Regions from separate parts of the Lentzea sp. NPDC020367 genome, predicted to be linked through region 3. Evidence: riboswitches for the same ligand, from Rfam matches in the RefSeq annotation. Region 3 holds a riboswitch; each other region holds the start of a gene.
What was found. A riboswitch is a leader RNA that binds a small molecule or an ion and turns the genes downstream of it on or off. The one in region 3 is predicted to bind cobalamin.
Positions count from the first base shown of each region.

Region 1 (3,202 bases), on a different contig from region 3:
ATGTGCGCCGCGTCGCCTGCCAGCAGCACCCGCCCGATCCGGTAGTGCTCGACCAGCCGCGTGGCATCGCCGAAGCGGGACAGCCAGCGCGGTGAGTGCACGCCGAAATCCGTTCCGGCGAAGGCGCGCAGTTCCCGTCGGAAATCCTCGATGGTGGGCGCTTCCGCGCGATCTTCCCCGGCTTTCGCGCACGGGACCACAACGCGGTAGACCCCGTCGCCGAAATGTCCGAGGTGGAACACGGGGCTCGTCTTGCGGATTTCCGCGACCTTGGCGGCGATCTCGTCTTCCGGTGCGGCGGCCTTCATCTCGCCCATCAGCGTGTCGTTGCGCGAGGGCTCGCCGGGGAACCCGACGCCGAGCAGTTTGCGGACCGTGCTGCGGGAACCGTCGCAGCCGACCAGGTACCGCGACCGCAGTCGCTCGCCGTCGGCCAGTTCGACGGTCACGCCGTCGTCGTCCTGCTCGAGACCGACCACCGCGGCACCGCGCCGGACCTGTGCGCCCAGTGCGATCGCGTGGTCGGCGAGCAGCTTGTCGGCGATCGGCTGCTGGATGCCGAGCATGGTGGTGAACGTGGAATCCAGGCCTTCCGGCGTGGGTTTGGGGATGGCGGCGAAGGCGCCACCGACCGGACGTTGCCGGCCCCGTTCCAGAAAGCGGTCCAGCAGACCGCGCATCGCCAGGATTTCCAGACTGCGAATGTGCAGACTCACGATGCGCACGAACGATGCCACGGGCTCGGGTTCCTTTTCCAGAACGAGCACTCGCACGTCGTGCAGCCGCAGTTCGGCGGCCAGCACCGCGCCGGTCGGACCGCACCCGGCAATGATCACATCGAACATGAACCACCCATTCAGCCCCGGTATCGGCGGCCAAGTGTGGGGGCCTCCGGATCTTGCCGCAAGCGATATACCGGCCCGTGCGAACGCGCTCCGAGGTTGCGGGCGAGCCGGTCGTGGTGATCTACGGGCGCTGCTCCAACTGAGCGACACGCCCACTAGATGTAGTTGTCAGCGGCTCGCCCGCGCCCATGTATTGTGCTCCGAAGCTGGTTCGGCCGATCATCCAGATCGGTCGTCGCAAGAGGGAACCCGGTGGGAATCCGGGACTGCCCCGCAGCGGTGAGTGGGAACGAAAGCCGTCAGAGAGCACTGGACATCGATGTCTGGGAAGCGACGGCCGGTAGGCGCCTGGCGACAGGCTCGCCCACGAGTCCGAAGACCTGCCAGCGCCCCGCACGTGCCTGCGTGCGGGCGTCCGCGGCCCCGAGGGAGGGCGGGAGGACGTGGCGGTCGCGCGCGCCCGTTCACTCCTCGCATCCCCGTGGCCACCCGAGCTCGCGAGGAGAGAGCTAGTGACGGCGGTCGACACGGTCACCACCACTATGCGCGTCAAGAAACGCAACGGTTCACTGGAACCGGTGGACTTGAACAAGATCGTGCGCGCGGTGGAGCGCTGCACGGTCGGTCTGCACGACGTCGACCCGTTGCGGGTCGCCACGAAGACGATCAGCGGTCTCTACGACGGCGCCACCACCGAGGAACTGGACCGGCTGTCGATCCAGACGGCCGCCGCCCTCGTGTCCGAGGAGCCCGAGTACTCCAAGCTCGCCGCGGGCCTGCTCGCCGCGTTCATCGAGAAGGAAGTGCGCCGCCAGGGCGTGATGTCCTTCAGCCAGAGCATCGCGCTGGGCCACGCGGAAGGCCTGATCGGCGACACGACCGCGGAGTTCGTGGCCGCCAACGCGCGCAAGCTCGACGACGCGATCGACCTGGAGGGCGACCGGCGGTTCGAGTACTTCGGCCTGCGCACGGTCTACGACCGCTACCTGCTGCGCCACCCCTCGAAGCGGTCGGTGATCGAGCAGCCGCAGTACTGGCTGCTGCGCGTCGCGTGCGGCCTCTCGCAGACGGCGACCGAGGCGATCGACTTCTACCGGCTGATGTCGTCGCTGGCGTACCTGCCCAGCTCGCCGACGCTGTTCAACTCCGGCACGCAGCACACCCAGATGTCGTCGTGCTACCTGCTGGACTCGCCGAAGGACCAGCTCGAGTCGATCTACGACCGCTACAAGCAGATCGCCAGGTTGTCGAAGTTCGCCGGCGGCATCGGCGTGCAGTGGTCCCGGGTCCGTTCGCGCGGCGCGTTGATCCGCGGCACGAACGGTCACTCCAACGGCATCGTGCCGTGGCTGCGCACGCTCGACGCGTCGGTCTCCGCGGTCAACCAGGGTGGCCGGCGCAAGGGCGCCGCCTGCGTGTACCTGGAGACGTGGCACCCGGACATCGAGGAGTTCCTGGAGCTGCGCGACAACACCGGTGAGGACGCGCGCCGCACGCACAACCTCAACCTGGCGAACTGGATCCCGGACGAGTTCATGCGCCGCGTCGAGGCCGACGCGGACTGGTCGCTGTTCGACCCCGATGAGATCCCCGAGCTGGTCGACCTGTGGGGCGACGAGTTCGACCGCGCCTACCGCGGTGCCGAGGAGGCTGGCCGCGCCGTGCGCACGGTCAAGGCTCGTGACCTCTACGGACGGATGATCCGGACGCTCGCCCAGACCGGCAACGGCTGGATGACGTTCAAGGACACCTCGAACCGCACGTGCAACCAGACCGCGTCGCCGTCGAACGTGGTGCACCTGTCCAACCTCTGCACGGAGATCCTCGAGGTCACCAGCGACGAGGAGACCGCGGTCTGCAACCTCGGCTCGGTGAACCTCGGCGCGCACGTGGCCGGCGACGGCATCGACTGGGACCGCTTGCGTGCCACGGTCCGCACCGCCGTCGTGTTCCTCGACCGCGTGATCGACATCAACTACTACCCGACCGAGCAGGCGGCGCGCTCCAACCCGCGCTGGCGCCCGGTGGGTCTCGGTGTCATGGGCCTGCAGGACGTGTTCTTCAAGCTGCGCCTGCCGTTCGACTCGGCCGAGGCCCGCGAACTGTCGACGCGGATCGCCGAGGAGATCTACCTGACGGCGCTGGAGTCGTCGGCCGAGCTGGCCTCGGTCGCGGGCGCGCACCCGGCGTTCGCGGAAACCCGTGCCGCCAAGGGAGATCTGCAGCCCGACCTGTGGGGCGTCACGCCCACGCAGACCGAGCGCTGGGGTGCTCTGCGGGAACGCGTCAGCGAGCACGGCCTGCGCAACTCGCTGCTGATCGCGGTCGCGCCGACCGCGACGATCGCCTCGATCGCC
Region 1 is NZ_JBIRVV010000001.1:770,899-774,100, forward strand. Features, by position in the region: gene rox (rifampin monooxygenase) at 1-845, opposite strand, end outside; cobalamin riboswitch at 1,036-1,248, shown strand; gene ACH413_RS03435 (ribonucleoside-diphosphate reductase subunit alpha) at 1,358-3,202, shown strand, end outside.
Region 1: another riboswitch for cobalamin. It lies ahead of ACH413_RS03435 (ribonucleoside-diphosphate reductase subunit alpha); the one in region 3 lies ahead of ACH413_RS42965 (iron ABC transporter permease).

Region 2 (3,202 bases), on a different contig from region 3:
GGTGAGCATGGCGGAGGCGCGTTCAGCGAGCGCGCCCTTGTTCGGGACTGCAACGCGCAGCATGTGAAAGTCTTTTCCGTCAGAGGTACTTGTAGACGTCTTCGAGGGTGAGCCCACGGCCCAGCATGAGCACCTGGAGGCGGTAGAGCAGCTGCGAGATCTCTTCGGAGAGCTTCTCGTCGGACTCGTACTCGGCGGCGATCCAGACCTCGCCCGCCTCCTCCAGGACCTTCTTGCCCTGCGCATGGACCCCGGCCTCGAGCGCAGCAACGGTGCCGGAACCCTCCGGCTTGGTGGCGGCTCGTTCGGTCAGTTCAGCGAACAGGGAATCGAAGGTCTTCACGGCATGACATCCTCCCATCCCGGCGACCCCCGTCCACACCGCGGTCACATCTGTCCCAGGCCGTGGACGTGATCTGTCCTGCATGGACACCCAGTAGCGTGAACTTCTGTGTCTGAGTTCGCCGAGGTCCTCGAAGCACTGCGCCGGGTGCGCGGAATCAACCCGTTCTTCGCGCTCGACGTGGGCCGCCCCGACGAGTCCTGGCTGCCGGGAACGGCCCTGCTCGAAGGTCCGGCGCTCAAGAACACCATCGACGCGATCGCGATCCGGTACAAAGCGGAGGAACCACGCGTAGCGGCCAGCCTGTTCTTCCTCAGCTACACGGCACGGCTGCTCAGCCCGCTCACGGCCGCGGGCATCCCGATCGACGTCCGCCCGGAGAACCTCTGGTGGCAGCACCACCCCGCGAACGGCCTGAGCGTCCGCATCGACCAGCCGAGACTGGGCCCGAAGGCCGCAGAGGCACTCGAACCGGTGGTGGAAGCGATCCAGGCCGTCACGCCGGTGGCGCGTGGATTGTTGTGGGGCAACGCGATGTCGAACGTCGCGGGCGCGCTCAAAATGGTTGTGCGCGCACGCATGCTCACCGCCGAGGAAGCGGAAGAACGCGGCGAACGGCTCATGAGCTCACCGCCGTTCGAACAGGCGGGAGAATTCCTCAGTTTTCCCGGCGAGGTCACGTTCCGGCGTCGGTCGTGTTGTCTCTACTACCGCGTCGCCGCAGGTGGGAAGTGTGGTGACTGTCCACTCGTGAAGTGAGGAACGCAACAACTCTTATGGCCGGTTGTGCTTAACCGATGGATCAACTTACGGTGCACGCGCCGCAGTGACGGGAAGCCGGTGAAAATCCGGCGCGGTCCTCGCCACTGTGACCGGGAAGCGATCCCCGCCGAGCACGTCACTGGTCCTCGCGAGAGGGCTGGGAAGACGCGGGGGCAGCGTTGATCCGGGAGTCAGGAGACCGGCTGCGGCGCCGCAAGGAGAGTTGACCTTCCACGAGGTATGGAGGAGCCCGTCATGACGAGCCCCGCAGCAAATCTGTCCGCCGTCCAGGTGCCCAAGTGGGCGTTCGCCGCCGCACTTCTCGGCCTGATCGTCACGTACCTCGTCCTGCAGGAGAACGGTCTCGCGCTCGGCGCGGGTTCCGAGTTGCTGCACGAGTTCTTCCACGACGGCCGCCACGCGCTCGGCGTCCCCTGCCACTGATCCCCCGATCCCAGGCAGGGAAGACATGACGACGACGTACAAGTCCCTTGCGCTGCGCGGAGTCGCGGCCGGCGGTATCGCCGGCGTCGCCTCCGCGCTCGTGCAGCTGCTGGTGACCGAGATTTCGATTCGCGCCGCGCTCGCGGTCGAGGAGGCACGGGCACCCGCCGGCGAAGAGGCCGGCCACACGCACGGCGGCGAGGAAGAGCTGGTCAGCCGCGGCGCCCAGATCGTCGGCGGCATGCTCGGCGTGGTGATCGTCGGCATCGCGGTGGGCCTCGTGTTCGCCACGGCCTACGCGCTGTCGAAGCGCTGGTTCGCCGACCGCACGCCGTTCAGCCGCAGCTTCGCGTTCGGTGCCGCGGTGTTCGGTGCCGTGGCGCTGCTGCCGTGGCTCAAGTACCCGGCCAACCCGCCCGCCGTGGGCGACCCGGAGACGGTGAACTACCGGACCGCGCTCTACCTCGGTGTGGTGGTGGCCGGTCTGGTGATCGTGTGGGCCGCGAGCTGGCTCGCCGAGCAGCTGCGCGCGCAGTCGCAGCCGGTGCGGACCACGGCCGTGCTGCTCGCGGTGGCCGCGGCCGTCGCGGTGGTGCTGCTGGCGTTCCCCGCGCCGCCGGACACGATCCCTGCGGACATGCCGGTGAACGTGCTGTGGCAGTTCCGCCTCAGCTCGCTCGCCCAGCTCGCCACGCTCTACGTCGGCATCGGCGTGGTGTTCGGCCTGCTGATCGACCCGGCCACGCGCAAGGCCAAGGCCCCTGAGAAGGCCGCTGTCGCCTGATGGTGTGGGGTGGCCGCGGGTGCGGCCACCCCGCCCAGCCGCGATTGGTACGTTCGGCGCATGCCTGACAGCGCTGAGTTGCTGGAACAGATGCGTCAGAAGCTCGAGTTCTTCGAGCAGGCGAACCGCGCCGCCGACGCCCGTGCCGCCGAGTACGACGCGATGGGCGACGAGCTCAGAACAGTGGAAGCCAGCGTCCAGTCCCCCGACCGTTCCGTCACGGTCGTCGCGGGTTTGTCCGGTTCCATCAAGGAGATCCGGTTCACCGAGGACGCGAAGCGGCTGAGCACCACGCAGCTCTCCCAGGCCGTGATGTCGACGCTGCAGCTGGCCGTCGCCGCGGCCGCGCGTCAGCAGGCGGAGATCGTGCAGGGCCACACCGACCTCCCGATCGCCGAACGGGTGCTGGCGACGCAGCAGGAGATCTTCGGCCGGCCCGCCGACCCACCGGCCCGTCCCCCGGTGGACGACGACGGCGACACCGGCAGCATCTTCCGCAAGGACGACCGCTGGTGACCGGGATCGTGGTGCACGCGGACGAGATCGCCCGGTGCGCGAAGACCATCGGCACGCTCTCCGGCACCTCCACGAAGCTCAACGACGCCGCCACGACCGCGTCGGTGCCCGCGGTCAGCTGGGGCGCGCTCGGGCACCTGCTCGGCCTCTACCAGCAGTACGACGAGTTGCTGGGCGATCTGCACGGCCACTTCGGCAAGATGACCGAGGGCTTCGGCAAGATCGATTCCGCCCTCACCGCCACCGCGCAGACCTACGCGGGCCACGAGCAGACGACGACGGACGCGTTCGGCAAGACGCTCCAAAGTGGACTCGACAGCGCCACCGCGCCGCCGATGGTCTCCGGCGGCAAG
Region 2 is NZ_JBIRVV010000002.1:365,613-368,814, forward strand. Features, by position in the region: gene hisG (ATP phosphoribosyltransferase) at 1-63, opposite strand, end outside; gene ACH413_RS08790 (phosphoribosyl-ATP diphosphatase) at 80-343, opposite strand; gene ACH413_RS08795 ((2Fe-2S)-binding protein) at 452-1,102, shown strand; cobalamin riboswitch at 1,137-1,328, shown strand; gene ACH413_RS08800 (CbtB-domain containing protein) at 1,361-1,549, shown strand; gene ACH413_RS08805 (CbtA family protein) at 1,575-2,333, shown strand; gene ACH413_RS08810 (YbaB/EbfC family nucleoid-associated protein) at 2,394-2,849, shown strand; gene ACH413_RS08815 (hypothetical protein) at 2,846-3,202, shown strand, end outside.
Region 2: another riboswitch for cobalamin. It lies ahead of ACH413_RS08800 (CbtB-domain containing protein); the one in region 3 lies ahead of ACH413_RS42965 (iron ABC transporter permease).

Region 3 (3,202 bases):
GCAGCCGGAAACCAACAGCACAGCGGCAAGGACAACGGTTCTCAAGGGGTGACCTCCTGGTCGAACAGGAGCTGGGGAACTCCCGTGGTCGGATGCCGCACGACGTGCGCGGTGACGTGGAAAACCTTGGCGATCAGCTCGGGGACCAACACCTCGACCGGTGTGCCGGACGCAACGATCCGCCCTTCGTCCAACACGTAAAGGCGGTCACAAAAAGATGCGGCGAGGTTCAGATCGTGCAGAACCGTCAGCACCGTGATCCCCAGCCCACGCGTGAGCCGGAGAACGTCGAGCTGATGGCGAATGTCGAGATGGTTCGTGGGCTCGTCCAGCACGAGCACCCGCGGCTCCTGGGCGATCGCACGGGCGATGAGCACGCGCTGGCGCTCACCACCGGACAAACTGAGGAAGCTGCGCGAAGCGAGATGCGAAACGTCCACAGTGGCCAATGCCTCGGCCACCACCCGGACATCACGCGAAGGATCGCGGTCGTGCGGCAGCCGGCCCATCTCCACGACCTCGGTGACCGTGAAGTCGAACTCGACCTGCGACTCCTGCGTCAACGCCGCGAGGTGGCGGGCGACATCGTGTCGTTTGTGGACGTTCAAGCCGTCGAGCAGCACAGTTCCGGCGTCCGGCTTCAACGCCCGGTACACGCAGCGCAGCGTCGTGGACTTGCCGCTGCCGTTCGGGCCCACGATGCCGACGACCTCGCGAGAGGCGTGCAAAGAAACGTCGGAGATGATGTTCCGGACAGCGACGTCGTGCAGCTCGACGCGCATCAGCGGCCTCCGAAGACGTAGGACTTGCGACGCATCAGGAAGATGAAGCAAGGCACGCCGAGTGCGGCCGTGATGACGCCGAGCGGGAGTTCCTCCGGCGCCGCGAGCATCCGCGCGGCCACGTCCACCCAGACCAGGAACGACGCTCCGGCCAGCGGTGCGAGCGCCAGGACCTTGCGGTGGTCGGCGCCCACGACCATGCGCGTCAGGTGCGGCAGCATCAGTCCGACGAACCCGACGGCACCGCTGACCGCCACCAGCACACCGGTCATGGCCGCGGTGACGACGAACAGGTGCGTGCGGAACCGGTTGACCGCCACGCCGAGCGTGGTCGCGGTCTCGTCGCCCATCGCCAGCGCGTTGAGCTGCCGCGCCTTGGTCGCCAGGTAGACGATGCCGGCCGCGGTCACCACGGCGGCGACGGGCAGCGACTGCCAGTTCGCCCCGCCGAGGCTGCCGAGCAACCAGAACATCGCGGCCCGCGCCGCCTCACCGCGCGGTGCCTGGAACACCAGCAGCATCGCCACGGCGGAGAACCCGTACGCGAGCGCCGTCCCGGTCAACACGAGCCGCAACGGTGTGAGCCCTCGGCTCGTGCGTGCGGTGATGTAGACCAGGGCGGTAGCGCCAAGACCGGTCAGGAACGCTCCCACCGACAACGCGTAGACGCCGAGACCGGACAGGATGCCGAGCGTCGCCACCGCCGTCGCGCCCACGCTCGCGCCCGACGAGATGCCGAGCACGTAAGGGTCGGCCAACGCGTTGCGCACCATCGCCTGAATCGCGACGCCGACCGTGCTCAGGCCGGCGCCGACGACGGCCGCGAGCAGAACGCGGGGAAGCCGGATGTCCCAGACGATGTGGTACTGCCCGGCGAGGTCGGCGGGGATCGTGCCGCCGGTCAGCGCCGCCCACAGCAGTTCGAGCGTGAGGCCGAACGGAACGGAGACGGGGCCGAGCGCGACGCCCGCGACGAGACTGACGGCGAGCACGCCGACGAGCACGCTGATCTTGGAGAGCACTGGGTCCTTCCCGCAGTCCACGGCGGAGTCGGAACTTCTCGGTCACCGTGAGCGGGTGTTCGGGCTCGTCTCCTGATCAGGAGACCTACCGTTGCGGGTCAGCGCCGGACTTCGACCGGTCTTCCCCCACGCACGACTGAGGCGACCCTACCTGCGGAAACAGAAAGTTCGAAAATTTTCGGGTGTGATGTCGATCCGGCCCACGGCCCGTTCGACCTGTGGACGTCACCGAGAAAGACACCGAGCGAGGAGATCCACCGTGAAGTACATCCTGATCATGCGCGCCACCGACGAGGGCTTCGCCAACATGGGCGAGGTCGACTTCGACAAGATGCTGGAGACGGTCGGCGCGTTCAACGAGGAGCTGATCCGCGCCGGTGTGCTGCTGGCCGCCGAGGGTCTCTCCGAGCCGTCCGAGGGCGTCGTCGTGGACTACTCCGCCGAGCCGCCGGTCGTCACGGACGGCCCGTACGGCGAGACCAAGGAGCTGTTCAACGGCTTCTACCTGCTCAACGTCTCGTCGAAGGAAGAAGCGATCGAGTGGGCCAAGCGCATGCCGCTGGCAGGCCCGGGGTTCAAGACCGAGATCCGGCGCGTGCCGACGATCGACGAGTTCCCGCAGGACAACGAGTGGATCAAGAAGGAGCGCGCGTGGCGTGAGGCCAACGGCCAGCTCTGATCGACGCGCGGAAACGCCGAAGCCCGGCCGGAGAAATCCGGCCGGGCTTCAAAACGTCGAGCGGATGAACCTCAGCCAGTGCGGACGTTCGACGACACGAGTGCCGCGAGACGATCGCCGATGGCGTAGGTGGCCCCAGGCGACTGGTGGTCCCTGGTAGCGAGATCAAAGGCCACGGAGGCCTCGATCCGGCGGGCCGACTCGTGCTCGCCGAGGTGGTCGAGCAGCAGCGCGACCGACAGCACGGCGGCCGTCGGGTCCGCGATGCCCTGGCCCGCGATGTCCGGCGCCGAACCGTGCACCGGCTCGAACATCGACGGGTTGCGACGGGTCACGTCCATGTTTCCCGACGCGGCCAGGCCGATGCCACCCGTGACGGCGGCGGCGAGGTCGGTCAGGATGTCGCCGAACAGGTTGTCGGTGACGATCACGTCGTAACGGCCCGGGTCGGTGACCATGTGAATGGTCGCCGCGTCCACGTGCTGGTAGGCCACGGTGACGTCCGGGTGCTGCAGCGAGACCTCCTCCACGACGCGCGACCACAACGAGCCGGCGTGCGTGAGGACGTTCGTCTTGTGCACCAAGGTCAGGTGCCGGCGCTGACGGTTCGACGCACGCGCGAAGGCGTCCCGGACCACGCGCTCGACGCCGAACGAGGTGTTCAGCGAGACCTCGGTGGCGATCTCGTGCGGCGTGTCCTTGCGGAGCAGGCCGCCGTT
Region 3 is NZ_JBIRVV010000020.1:34,746-37,947, reverse strand. Features, by position in the region: gene ACH413_RS42975 (ABC transporter substrate-binding protein) at 1-45, opposite strand, end outside; gene ACH413_RS42970 (ABC transporter ATP-binding protein) at 42-782, opposite strand; gene ACH413_RS42965 (iron ABC transporter permease) at 782-1,804, opposite strand; cobalamin riboswitch at 1,837-1,969, opposite strand; gene ACH413_RS42960 (YciI family protein) at 2,064-2,483, shown strand; gene ACH413_RS42955 (3-isopropylmalate dehydrogenase) at 2,555-3,202, opposite strand, start outside.